3 regions of the Methylobacterium sp. Leaf85 genome follow, and region 1 is predicted to be linked to each of the others. Evidence: predicted binding sites of a transcription regulator. Region 1 holds the regulator's gene; each other region holds the start of a gene.
The links. The regulator LexA, encoded in region 1, represses DNA repair genes until DNA is damaged. The targets are predictions, from matches to a motif close to TGTTCNNNNTGTGTTCNG.
Positions count from the first base shown of each region.

Region 1 (4,351 bases):
GCAGATGCCGGGCTTCTTCGTGAGGAAGCCCGCGATGGCGGCCGCATTGCCGGCATGCTGCTCATGGCGGAAGGAGATGACACGCATGCCCGCAGCCTGGGCGAGACGACCGAGATCGGTGATCGGAATACCGGGAACACCGTAGATCGTATGAATATCGTTGAGCTTCAACGCATCGATGACGAGATGAAAGCCATCGGTGAGCTCAGGCTCCGCCGATACGTCGACATCGATTCTCTGGGCCAAAGCGGACATCGTGTTCTCTCCCTGGTTCTTTGCTGTTTTGTTATGATTTGTGACCCGCTGGGCAGGCGAGCCGATGAGGTGACGTCCCCATCGTGGGGCGGCGGGGGCGTCCACGGCCGCACGTCTCGGCGAACCCGTATTTTTCTTAAGTCAGACCGAAAAAATTATGACCTCCTCAAGCAAACAGCTCATGCTTATCTTGAAGACCGTCCGTAAACCTCCCGACCGAAGGGCTACGGAACGTAATGCGTTATAATGCGTGTCCCTACGTCGACAGCGTGCTGTGATGCCACCGCCAATCCGCCGAAGCCTCATCACGACCGCGCTCAGGCCGCGTTACAGTCGGATAACCCTCCGCATCTCTCGACAATTGGTGGCATACCAAATACCAACTGTCAAACGGTTTTGCATGATCTTGCCGGTTTGGTCGGGCTTCAGCGAATGCGCGGCACTGAAACGAACGAGACGATGGCGAGTGCGGCATCGACGCGGCTCCAACGACCGAATGCATGTCCTCCGGATTGCTAGGACAAGAGATGCCACTATTCTTGTGTTGAAGGATTTCTTTGCCCCGAAGCGTTCCTTGTATTTTGAACGCGGGTTTGGCATGCTTCACACCAAGTGTGCTCGACCCTGTGTGCGAGTTGAAATCATTCTAGGTGTCGAAAATGGTTAAGACGGATACGTTTCAAGTAAAGCCCATCGTTGCGACTTCGAGCTTGCGTGCATTGGCCTACGACGCGCTCAAGGAAGCAATCACGAATATGAACATCTATAATCAGCGCGAGGAGGTGAGGCTCGACGAGAGGAAGCTGTCTCTCAACCTGGGAGTGAGCCGCACCCCGGTGCGCGAAGCGCTGACGGTACTCGAGCAGGAAGGTTTCGTACGGTTCGAGGCCCGGCGCGGCGTCTTCGTGATCAAGAAGTCGAAGAAGGAGATCGTCAGCATGATCCAGGCCTGGTCGGCCCTGGAGAGCATGGCCGCTCGCCTCGCCTGCGAGCGAGCCACAGACGAGCAGTTACACTGCCTGCGCGAGCATTTCCCGGAATTTTACGAGGGTCGTCCGTCGGATCATCTCGACGAGTATTCGGAAGCCAATATCCGCTTCCACCAGAAGATCATTTCGCTGGGCCAGTGCGACGTCATCAAGGATATCACCAGCAATCTGCTCATGCACGTTCGCGGCATCCGCAACACGGCCATGCGCCAGGGCGACCGTGCCGCCAACTCGATCAAGGAACACGTGGCGATCATCAAGGCGCTGGAGGCGCGCGACGCGGAACTTGCCGAACGCCTGGTGCGCGAGCACGGCCTCGGCCTGGCCAACCATGTCGAGAAGTACGGCGACTATCTCGACTGAACGGCATCGTCGCCGGTTTCCGGTCGCTGCGACCGCCAATGTCGGCGAACGAGACGAGACAGCCGGCTTCGGTCGGATCGAAGCGTCTGTATCGGCTCGCCGATCCGTCACAGTGATCGAAACGAATCCCCGATTCTGCGGCGAAGCCAGCGACCGGTAGCACCGTCGCTATTGAACGACCACGCCGAGGCGATCGGCCCTCGGGGTGGGATGTCGTCGGGATGGAGCCGACTTGCGAGGCGCGAACCGCCAGCCGGGCTCCGGCGCCGGGATGCCGGCGAATGTCCGCCCAGGAACAAACTCTACCACCGCGTTAACGGAACCCTTGCAGAACACTTCCAGAACGTCTACCGTGTTCGTGTTTTGTTTCAGCGGCGTTAGTCGCGGCCATTGGCTTCAGTGGAAGAGTGATCTGTATGTTGACGCGTAAGCAGCTGGATCTTCTCCAATTCATTCAGCAACGGATGCAGGGGAGTGGTGTCCCGCCCTCGTTCGACGAGATGAAGGACGCGCTCGATCTCAAGTCGAAATCGGGCATCCACCGGCTGATCACGGCCCTTGAAGAGCGCGGGTTCCTGCGGCGCCTGCCGAATAGGGCCAGGGCGATCGAGGTGATCCGGATGCCCGAAAGCCTGACCGGCGCCCCCGCGCCGAAGCCGGCTCCCGCCGGCGAAGTCCGCCGCTTTACGCCCAGCGTCGTCGAAGGCGGACGGTCCAAGGCGACGCCATCCATGCGCCCGCCGACGACCCAGGCTCAGGACGAGAGCGGACGGGCCATCACCATCCCGGTCATGGGTCGGATCGCGGCCGGTACGCCGATCTCGGCGATCCAGAACCAAAGTCACTCGGTCACGTTGTCTCCCGACTTCCTGTCGGGGGGCGAGCATTATGCCCTCGAGGTGCGCGGCGATTCGATGATCGAAGCGGGTATTCTCGATGGCGATCTGGTGGTGATCAAGAAGCAGGACACCGCGAATACGGGGGACATCATCGTGGCCCTCATCGACGATGAGGAAGCCACCCTGAAACGCCTGCGTCGTCGCGGTTCCTCCATCGCCCTGGAGGCCGCCAACCCCGCCTATGAGACGAGGGTGCTGGGTCCCGACCGTGTACAGATCCAGGGTCGCCTGGTCAGCCTCGTCCGCCGCTACTGAGGCCGGTCCGAGGGTGTGTCCGGCAATGGATCGCCTTCGTCGATCTCGGGATCCTGTAGTTTCGCGGTCTCGGCCGGTGTCGAGTGCACAGGCGAGGCCTCGGCCATGACCCGCCGCCACGGAGGCCGGACGTTCGGCGAGCGTGCCGATGTCGCGACAGGACCGTCCGGCCCGAAGCGAACTGCTGTCGCCCCCCGCTCCGCCAGGAACGCCCGATCGACGATGAGGCCGACGCGGCATCCTTTGGGAGCGTCGCGGCGGGCTATGATGATGCTTGCCCTCTCACAATCCTCGGTAAAGGCTCGCTTGTCCTTGACGAGCGCCACGATGCGCCGTGTCTCCGTCCCTGCGGTGCAGCCGACCGCATCGCAACGGCCTTTCGTGGAGACGGATACGGCACCGGCCTTCCGAGAATCGCCGTCCGCCTTGAGCCATTGTTCGAGGACGAAGGCGGGCGGGTTTCCGAGGATTGCGAGCCGGCCGTCTGGGTCGCGCAGGGCCGCGCCCCCACCCTCCCGGTCGATATAGAGGTCGTAGCGAGGTGGCGTGGCGGCGAGCGCGATGCCGAGGGCGGCCGGAGCGAGGCCGATCCAGCGCAGCCCCGACACGGGGAGCGTCAGCAGGAGCAGGGCGAGGGCCAGCAGGCAGAGGGCCGTGCTGCCATAGGCCGGCACGACGAGGGTGGCGTGGCCAAACCCGCTGATCCACCCGGAGATCGTGAGCATCCCCCGTACCGCGAGCCCCATCGCCCACCAGACCGGCTGATCGAGGGCAAAGGGATAGGCGAGGATTCCGAGCACCGCCGCCGGCATCACCGCCAGAGATACGAGGGGCAAGGTCAGCGCGTTGCCGACGATGCCGAACGGCTGGACGGTCTGGAAATGATAGGTCGCGAACGGCGCCGTCGCGATCTGGGCGACCATGGTCGTCGCCAAGGTGCCGAGGACCGCGACGGTGAGGAACCGCCATGCGCGGGCCAAGAGACTGGCGCCTTCGCGTGGCGGCATCCAACGATTGAGCGTGCCCGCGCAGGCGATGAGGCCGGCCACCGCGCCGAAGGACATTTGGAAGCTCGGGCCGAGTAGCCCGTCGGGCTCGCGCGCGAGGGCGATCAGCGCGGCCAGGGCGAGGTTGCGCATGCTGAGCGCGGGACGATCTACGAGGATCGCGCCCAGCATCACGAGGGTCATGATGAGCGATCGCTCGGCGGCGATGTCCCAGCCCGAGAAGACGCAATAGGCGGTGACGCCGACCATGGCGAAACCGGCGGCGATCTTCTTGATCGGCCAGATGAGGGCGAGGCCCGGGACGAGGGCGAGGAGCGCGCGAACGAGCCAGAACACCACTCCGGCGGCGAGTACCATGTGGAGCCCGGAAATCGAGACCACGTGGTAGATCCCCGCCGCGCGCAGGACATCGTTGGTCTCGGCATTGATGAGGCCGCGCTTGCCCGTCACCAGGGCCGCGGCCACCGCGCCGGCCTGCCCGCCATTGGCATCGGTGATCCGCCGGGTCAGCGCGTTGCGCGCATCGTCCACGGCAGCGGCGAGCGAGACCTGCCAGGGCAAGGGTCTCGGCGGAGGCTTCACC
Region 1 is NZ_LMME01000032.1:226,893-231,243, reverse strand. Features, by position in the region: gene oxc (oxalyl-CoA decarboxylase) at 1-255, opposite strand, end outside; gene ASF08_RS18940 (GntR family transcriptional regulator) at 915-1,607, shown strand; gene lexA (transcriptional repressor LexA) at 2,024-2,761, shown strand; gene ASF08_RS18930 (ComEC/Rec2 family competence protein) at 2,755-4,351, opposite strand, start outside.

Region 2 (4,351 bases), on a different contig from region 1:
GAGCAGGCCTCGCAGCGCCCGCCCTTCACGTTGAAGGAGAAGCGGCCGGCCTGGTAGCCGCGCGCCTTCGCCTCCGGCAATCCGGCGAACCAGTCGCGGATCGGCGTGAAGGCCCCGGTATAGGTCGCCGGGTTGGAGCGCGGCGTGCGCCCGATGGGCGACTGGTCGATGTCGATGACCTTGTCGAGATTCTCGAGCCCGTCGAGGCGCTCGAACGGGGCCGGGTGCTCCATGGCGCCGTTGAGGGATTTGGCCACCGCCTTGTAGAGCGTGTCGATGATCAGGGTGGACTTGCCGCCGCCCGAGACACCCGAGACGCAGGTGAAGGTTCCGAGAGGGATCTCGACGCTCACGTCCTTCAGGTTGTTGCCCCGCGCGCCGACGAGGGTGAGCTTGCCCTTCTTCGTCTTGCGCCGGGCGGCGGGCACCCGCACGCTCATCTCGCCGGTGAGGTATTTCGCCGTGAGGGAGTCGGGGTTCTTCAGCACCTCCTCCGGCGTGCCCTGGGCGATGATCCGGCCGCCATGGATGCCGGCACCGGGGCCGACATCGACCACGTAATCGGCCTGGAGGATCGCGTCCTCGTCGTGCTCGACCACGATCACCGAATTGCCGAGGTCGCGCAGGCGCTTCAGCGTGCCGAGCAGGCGCTCGTTGTCGCGCTGGTGCAGGCCGATGGAGGGCTCGTCGAGGACGTAGAGCACCCCCGTGAGACCGGAGCCGATCTGCGAGGCGAGGCGGATGCGCTGGCTCTCGCCGCCGGAGAGCGAGCCCGAACCGCGCGCCAGGGTGAGATAATCGAGTCCGACATCGACGAGGAAGGTGAGCCGGTCGCGGATTTCCTTGAGGATGCGGAAGGCGATCTCGTTCTGCTTCGGCGTCAGCTTCTCCGACAGTTCGGAGAACCAGCGATGCGCCTCGCGCACGGAGAGCGCGGTGACGTCGCCGATGTCCTGCATGGCGACCTTCACCGCCAGGGCCTCGATCTTGAGGCGCTTGCCGCCGCAGGAGGCGCAGGGCGTCTCGCTCATGAAACGGGCGATGTCGTCGCGGGACGCATCGCTTTCGGTCTCCTTGTAGCGCCGCTCCAGGTTCGGGATGACGCCCTCGAACGGCTTGTTCACCTCGTAGGCACGCATGCCGTCATTGTAGGCAAAGCGGATCGACTCGCGGCCGGAGCCGTAGAGGATCACCTTGTGTGCGGTGTCGGGAAGGTCCGACCAGGGCACGCTGGTCTTGAAGCCGTAATGTTTGGCCAGGGCGTCGAGGGTCTGGCCGTAATAGGGCGAGGTGGATTTCGCCCATGGGCCGACGGCACCGCGCTTGAGGCTGAGCTTGGCGTCGGAGGTCACCAGTTCGGGGTCGATCCGCATCTCGTGGCCGATGCCGCCGCAGGTCGGGCAGGCGCCGAACGGGTTGTTGAACGAGAACAGCCGCGGCTCGATCTCGGCGATGGTGAAGCCGGAGACCGGGCAGGCGAAGCGCGACGAGAAGGTGATGGTCTCGCCCTCGGCCGGATCGGCGAATTCGATCAGCGCGATGCCGTCGGCCAGTTCCAGGGCGGTCTCGAAGGAATCGGCCAGCCGCGCCGCGATGTCGGCGCGAACCACGAGCCGGTCCACCACCACGTCGATGTCGTGCTTGAGCTTCTTGTCGAGCTTGGGCGCATCGTCGATCGGGTAGTATTCGCCGTCGATGCGAAGACGCTGGAAGCCCTTCTTCTGGAACTCGGCGATCTCCTTGCGGTACTCGCCCTTGCGACCCCGGACGACGGGAGCGAGGAGATAGAGCCGGCTCTTCTCGGGCAGGGCCAGCACACGGTCGACCATCTGGCTCACGGTCTGGCTCTCGATCGGCAGGCCGGTGGCAGGCGAATAGGGGATGCCGACACGCGCCCAGAGGAGGCGCATGTAATCGTAGATCTCGGTCACCGTCCCCACGGTGGAGCGCGGGTTCTTCGACGTCGTCTTCTGCTCGATGGAGATGGCCGGGGAGAGCCCGTCGATCTGATCGACATCGGGTTTCGACATCATCTCGAGGAACTGTCGGGCATAGGCCGAGAGCGATTCGACGTAGCGGCGCTGGCCTTCGGCGTAGATCGTATCGAAGGCGAGCGACGACTTGCCCGAGCCCGACAGGCCGGTGAAGACCACGAGCTTGTCGCGCGGGATCGTGAGATCGATGTTCTTGAGGTTGTGCTCGCGCGCGCCGCGCACGGCGATGACGCGACGGTCGGGGCTTCCCTCGAACAGCTTCTCGATCCGCGCCTCGACGCTCTCTTCCTGCGCCTGCGCGGCTTGGGTCTTCAGGCCCCGTGGTGTCTTGGCGGCGGCTTTTGCTTTGGCCATTGGGTCTCTTCGGCGGCAGGGCTTGAGCGGCAGGACTTGGGCGGTAGGACTTGGGCGGCAGGACCTGGGCGGCAGGGCTTGCAGGAACGGGCAGTCGACAACGACGCTCGGCGGCGATCGTCTCCGGGACGTCATGCGGCGAGGTCGACGACGACGGCCCCGCCACCGGTCGCCATGTCGGGCGCACGGGCCGGGCGGGCAAGACGCACGCCACGCATATCCGTCACCCAGCTAGAACAAAAAGCGTACAGCTACAATATCGGCGTCGGATTTTGCCCCCGGCCGGAACCCGGCGAAGCTTTCACGATTGAAACGGCCACGCGAGCGGGACGCTTTCCGCCGCTAGAAATTTCCCTGGAACCCCGACAGAGGCGCCATGACCCGGCACACCAGGCCGTCCGGTTCGTAGGCGAGGGAGACCTCGCCGCCCACCGCGCCGGCGAGGCCGCGCTCGATGAGGCGCGAGCCGAAGCCCTTCCGGGTGGGGGGCTGCACGGGCGGGCCGCCGCGCTCGGACCAGGTGAGGTGGATCGTGTCGTCCTCGTCCGCCGCGACCACGCTCCACGCCACGGTGACGCGGCCGTCAGGCCGGGAGAGGGCGCCGTACTTGGCGGCATTGGTGGCGAGTTCGTGCATCATCAGGGCGAGGGACAACGCCGCCTTCGAGCCGATGACGATGTCGGGACCCGACAGGTGGAACCGGCCGGGCTGCTGGTCGTCGTGCAGCGACAGGGCGCTCGTCAGCACCGCCGCCATCTCCGCGCTCTCCCGCTGTCCGGTCAGCAGGATGTCGTGGGCCTTGCCCAGGGCGATCAGGCGCGCGGCGAGCGCATGCTTGGCAGCCTCGATGTCGGTGACGTTGCGCAGGCTCTGCGAGGCGATCGCCTGAACCATCGCCAGGGTGTTCTTCATGCGATGGCTGAGTTCGCGGTTGAGGATGCGCTGCTGCTCGTCCGCCTCGATCCGGGTCAGCCCGCTCCAGGCCCGCTCCGCCACGTCACGGACGAAATCGATCTCGTTCTGGGTCCAGGCGCGCGGCGACGCCTCCGTCGCGTAGAGCACGCCGACGAGGCGGCCGCGCCGGAGCAGGGGGACGGAGATCACCGCCCGGACGCCCTGGGCGATGTAGAGGGCCGCATCCGTGTCGAGTTCGGGCGCGGAGGCGAGGTCGGGCACCGCGAGCACCTCTCCGCGCCGCAGGCTGGCGATGCTGGCGGGATACTCGTCCAGCGGCAGGGTCTGGCTCGGAAAGACCTGTCCGTCGGACGACCACGAATGCGCCACCGTCACCAGTCCGGCCGGCAGGTCGACCATGCCGTAGCCGGCCCGCGTCGTGGCCAGGGTCCGGCCCAGGATCTCCGCCGTCATCGCCACGACTTCGGCGTTCGAGCGCAGCTCGCGCAGGCGGTCGCCGAGGCTCAAGAGCGCGTCACGGCGTGCATCCGCGCGCTTTTCCTCGGTGATGTCCTCGATCATCGCCATGGCGTGGACTTCGTCGCCGAGAGTCTGCGAGACCAGGTTGACCCGCGCCCAGATGAGCCGCCCGTCCCGCCGGCGATAGCGCTTCTCGAAACGGTCCTGCAGGGTCTCGCCGGTGGCCAGGCGCCGGTGAAGGGCCTCGCGCTCGCCCGCATCCTCGGCGGGCGTCCATTGGGCGAGGGAGCACCCGACGATCTCGGATTCCGGCGCGCCCCAGATCTCGCAGAGCTTGGCGTTGACCCGGAGCGCCAGAACGCTGCGGGGATCGAACTGGACGATCCCGATATTCGCGCCCTCGAACACCGCGCGGAACTGTGCCTCCAACTGGGTTCGCACGGTGATGTCGAGCATCGCACCGACCATCCGCAGCGGGATGCCCGAAGCGTCACGCACGAGATACGCGCGATCCAGCACGTCCGCGTAGCCACCGCCGCCCTTCAGGAAGCGGTATTGATGGCTCCACAGGTCCGAGCGCCCTTCGAAGACGGCGTTCAGGCCGGCGGAGACCGCGCCCCTGTCGTCGG
Region 2 is NZ_LMME01000003.1:103,599-107,949, forward strand. Features, by position in the region: gene uvrA (excinuclease ABC subunit UvrA) at 1-2,348, opposite strand, end outside; gene ASF08_RS03875 (PAS domain-containing sensor histidine kinase) at 2,691-4,351, opposite strand, start outside.
Region 2: a site for LexA is predicted at 2,581-2,598, ahead of uvrA (excinuclease ABC subunit UvrA). Genes of this name have one in related genera too.

Region 3 (4,351 bases), on a different contig from region 1:
AGCCAGGGCCACGAGGTTCTCCGGCTCCTGCCCGAGGACGGCGGCATAGAGTTCGGACGCCCCTGCCATGTCGCCTTCGCCGAGGGCCGCTTCGGCCTCGGCCATCATCGCCTCCACCGGCGTCGGGCCGGCGGGACCTGTGAGCCTGGCGATGAATTCCTTGATCTCGCTTTCCGGCAGCGCCCCGACGAACCCGTCCACGGGACGTCCCTTGTCGATGGCGATGACGGCCGGGATCGATTGCAGCCCGAGCTGCTGGCTGATCTGCGACCAGATCGCCGGATTCTCGTCGATATTCACCTTGGCGAGGATGACGGCGCCCTTGGCGGCGGTCACGGCCTTCTCCAGCAAGGGAGTCAGCTGCTTGCAGGGGCCGCACCATGTCGCCCAGAAATCCACCAGAACCGGCTGCTGCAGGGAGGCAGTGATGACCTCGTCGCGAAACGTCGCGGTGGTGACGTCCTTGATGAGGTTCGCGGGACCGCCGGCGGGGCTCGCCCCGGCGGTGGAAACGTCGTTCAGCATGCCATCCTCAACTCTCGCACTCGGATCGACGGAACGGATGCCGCCGGTGGCCGATCAGATTCGTCCAAGCCCTAGATGGGCGCCCCGGATCAACTGGACCAGAGCGGTACTCGGGCTATTCACACCATCCCGGCCTCTAAGCGCTTCGGCCGTCTCGCAGCACCACCGCCTCAGGGTTTCGGCGCGCCGGGGGGCGTTTTCGCGTCCGTGACGAAACGGGCCTCATAGCGTCCCTTGGCCGAGGTCGCCTCGCAGGTGATCGCGGTCTTGCCTTCCTGCGGGTTGCTGAAGCTGCACGACCCGACAGCCGCTAGCGGTCCGCGAACCACGCCCTCGTCGGTCTTCTCGCCGGGAACGACGAGATTGATCGGCTGCAGAGCGTCCGTTTCCTCCGTCCGCTCCTGTTGTGCCCCACTGCCGCTGAAGCTCAGGGAGCGGCCGTCCCAGGCGGAGAAGTCGAAACTCGTCCGGTTGCGGGACACGGTGTTCATCATCGTGTCCTTGCAGTTCTGGGTCACGTCCAATCCCGCCACGATCAGCTTCTCGCATGTGCCCTCGAGCTTGATCGCAGTCTGGGCGCCCGCAGGACTTGCCAAGGCGACAAGGACGGCGAGGGCGGGAAGGATGAGGGCGGATGGTGTCTTCATGGCGCTGATGTATGTCCGTCGTCGGATCTGTCGAGGGCAATGTCGCGAAGGTCGCGGCCTCATGTTCCGAAGCGTAACGCCCTGTCGTTGGGAGCGTCGAGATCGAGCTCTGGACCTTTCGGCACGATCCCCGTCGGATTCAGGCTCGGATGACTCCCGTAATAGTGCTGCTTGATGTGGATGAGGTTCACCGTGCCGGCGATGCCGGGCAGGGTGTAGAGGTCGCGCAGGTAGTGCGAGAGGTTCGGATAGTCGGCGATCCGGCGCAGGTTGCACTTGAAGTGCCCGACATAGACCGGATCGAACCGCACCAGAGTGGTGAATAGGCGGATGTCGGCCTCGGTCAGCGTCGCGCCGCACAGGTAGCGGGCCTTGCCCAGCCGCTCGTCGAGGGAATCGAGTTCGGCGAACAGGGCGTCGAAGGCTTCCTCGTAGGCGTCCTGGGTCGTCGCGAAGCCGGCCTTGTACACCCCGTTGTTGACGGCATCGTACACGCGGGCGTTCACCGCATCGATCTCGTCGCGCAGGGCTTCCGGATAGAGGTCGGGTCCGGTGCCGCCGAACGCGTCGTTCAACATGCGGATGATCTCGGACGATTCGTTCGAGACGATAGTGCGGCGCTGCTGGTCCCAGAGGACGGGGACGGTGACGCGACCGGTGAAGTCCGGCACTGCCTTCAGATAGACCTCGTAGAGTCGGTTCGCGCCGTTCACCGTGTCGGGTGTGGCGCCCGGTGAATCGCTAAAGACCCAGCCTTCCGATCCCATATGCGGATCGACTACCGAGACCGTGATCGCCTCCTCCAGCCCCTTCAGCGCGCGCACGATGAGGGCGCGGTGCGCCCAGGGGCAGGAAAGCGAGACGTAGAGGTGATAGCGGTCGGCCTCCCCGCGAAATCCGCCCTCGCCCGACGGGCCGGGCTCGCCGTCGGCGGTGACCCAGTTGCGGAACTTGGCATCCGTTCGCTTGAACCGGCCGCCGGTGTCCTTCGTGTCGTACCAGGTATCCTGCCAGGTGCCGTCGACAAGCAATCCCATCCGTCGTCTCCCACCAGACCCGCCGATAGCGAGATGAGCCATGTGTGGCTTGTCGGAAAGAGCAAAATAGCGGGAACAGGTCTGCATCCGCACGGTTTGCCGGCGATGAGTACCTTGCCCGACGCGCCCACGGCCGATCCGCTGATCCTTACCCTGGAGATGGACCCGGAGACTTTCTGGCATTTCGACGGGTTGAGACGGCGGCATTTCCCGCAGAAGCTCAACGTCATCCCGGCCCATGCCACCCTGTTCCACCACCTGCCGGGCCTGGAGGAGGAGGGGATCGCCGTGACCCTTTCCGAACTCACGGCGGAGCGTGAACCGGCGGAGGTCGCCGTCACCGAACTTCGCTTCATGGGCCGCGGCGTCGCCTTCGCCCTCGTCTCCGACGCCCTGTCCCGGCTTCGGGACGAGATCGCCCGGCGTTACGCGGATGTGCTGACCGCACAGGACCGGCAGGGATGGCGGCCCCACGTCACCGTCCAGAACAAGGTCGCGCCGGACGTCGCCCGCACCCTGCATCATACGCTGGAGCGCGATTTCGAACCGTTCAGCTTCACCTCGCCGGGGCTGATCCTCTGGCGCTACCTTGGCGGGCCGTGGCAACAGCGGGGACGCTTCGCCTTCGGGCGGCATCGATGATCGAGGGACGACGAACCGATGACGAAGACAGCAGCATGAAGGCGCCGCTCCCGACCTATCTCCAGCATCCGCTGTTCAGCCACGCCACGGCCCTGTGGCTCCGCCTGCGCCTCAACGAGGTCGGCCCCCTCGTGGCGCTGCTGGGCGTGAGCTTCCTCGGCTACGCCTTCTTCTTCCTCGCCGACGAGGTCGGGGAGGGCTCCACCGAAGCGCTCGACCGCAAGATCCTGCTTGCCCTGCGCAACCCCGCCGACCTGTCGGACCCGATCGGGCCTCGCTGGCTCGAGGAGACGATGCGCGACATCACGGGACTCGGCAGCGTCTTCACCATCACCTTCGTGACCCTGAGCGCGGTCGCCTATCTGGCGCTCACCCGGCGGCACCGCATCGCCGCCTTCGTGCTGGGCGCCATCGGCGGGGGATTGCTCGTCTCGACGGTGTTGAAGATGTTCTACCATCGGCCGCGGCCGGATCTCGTCCCCCACGGCATGGACGTGTTCACCGCGAGCTTCCCCAGCGGCCACGCGATGATGTCGGCCATCGCCTACCTCACCCTGGCGACATTGCTGGCCCGCGTGGACCAGAACCGTGCGGTGAAGGTCCTGATCCTCCTTCTCGGTGTCGGGATGACGCTCATCGTTGGGGTGAGCCGGATCTATCTCGGTGTGCACTGGCCGAGCGACGTGCTCGCCGGCTGGTGTATCGGCGCGGCCTGGGCCTCCCTGTGCTGGTTCATGGCGCTGATCCTTCAGCGAAGAGGCGAGGTCGAGTCCCCCGATCCTCCGCCGGGCTGACCTTGCCCGAAGGTTTTGTTGGCAGAGTGAGTCCGGCGGGCGGCGCGAGGGGAACGCTCTTCACGCGATCCCATCGTGAACTGCCCCTTGCCGCATTGCGGCCCATCGCTGCCCTGACCTATGGTCCCGCCGATGAAGCTCACCGTGCCCGAACCCGACCTGCCGTATCGGCCCTGCGTCGGCATCATGCTGATCGCTCCCCGGGGGAGCGTCTTCATCGGCCGTCGCCGTCAGGAGGCGGGGCCGGAGCATGTGCAAGGAGACCGCGCCTGGCAGATGCCGCAGGGTGGGATCGATGAGGGCGAAGATCCTCTCGCGGCGGCCTTGCGGGAACTGCACGAGGAAACCAACGTCTCGGCCGGTTCGGTCGTACTCCTCGGGGAGACACCCGGCTGGCTCGCCTACGATCTGCCGCCCGCCGTACTGAAACAGGCCTGGAAGGGCCGGTATCGCGGACAGACGCAGAAGTGGTTCGCTTTCGGTCTCGTCGGGGACGAGACCGAGATCGACGTGCTTTCACCCGGCGGCGGCTTGCACAAATCCGAGTTCGATGCCTGGCGTTGGGAAGAGATGGACGGGTTGGCCGACCTCATCGTGCCGTTCAAGCGGCCCGTCTACGAGGCCGTGGTCGCCCAGTTCGCAGTCCTTGCCGGGTGGAGCGAGCAGGCGCAGAGGGCTGCCCCATCGCGATGATGCGATTGTGGTG
Region 3 is NZ_LMME01000001.1:237,869-242,219, forward strand. Features, by position in the region: gene ASF08_RS01095 (thioredoxin family protein) at 1-525, opposite strand, end outside; gene ASF08_RS01100 (hypothetical protein) at 696-1,172, opposite strand; gene ASF08_RS01105 (glutathione S-transferase family protein) at 1,232-2,209, opposite strand; gene ASF08_RS01110 (2'-5' RNA ligase family protein) at 2,315-2,851, shown strand; gene ASF08_RS01115 (phosphatase PAP2 family protein) at 2,887-3,645, shown strand; gene ASF08_RS01120 (RNA pyrophosphohydrolase) at 3,766-4,338, shown strand; gene ASF08_RS01125 (DUF2939 domain-containing protein) at 4,338-4,351, shown strand, end outside.
Region 3: a site for LexA is predicted at 2,270-2,287, ahead of ASF08_RS01110 (2'-5' RNA ligase family protein). Genes of this name have one in related genera too.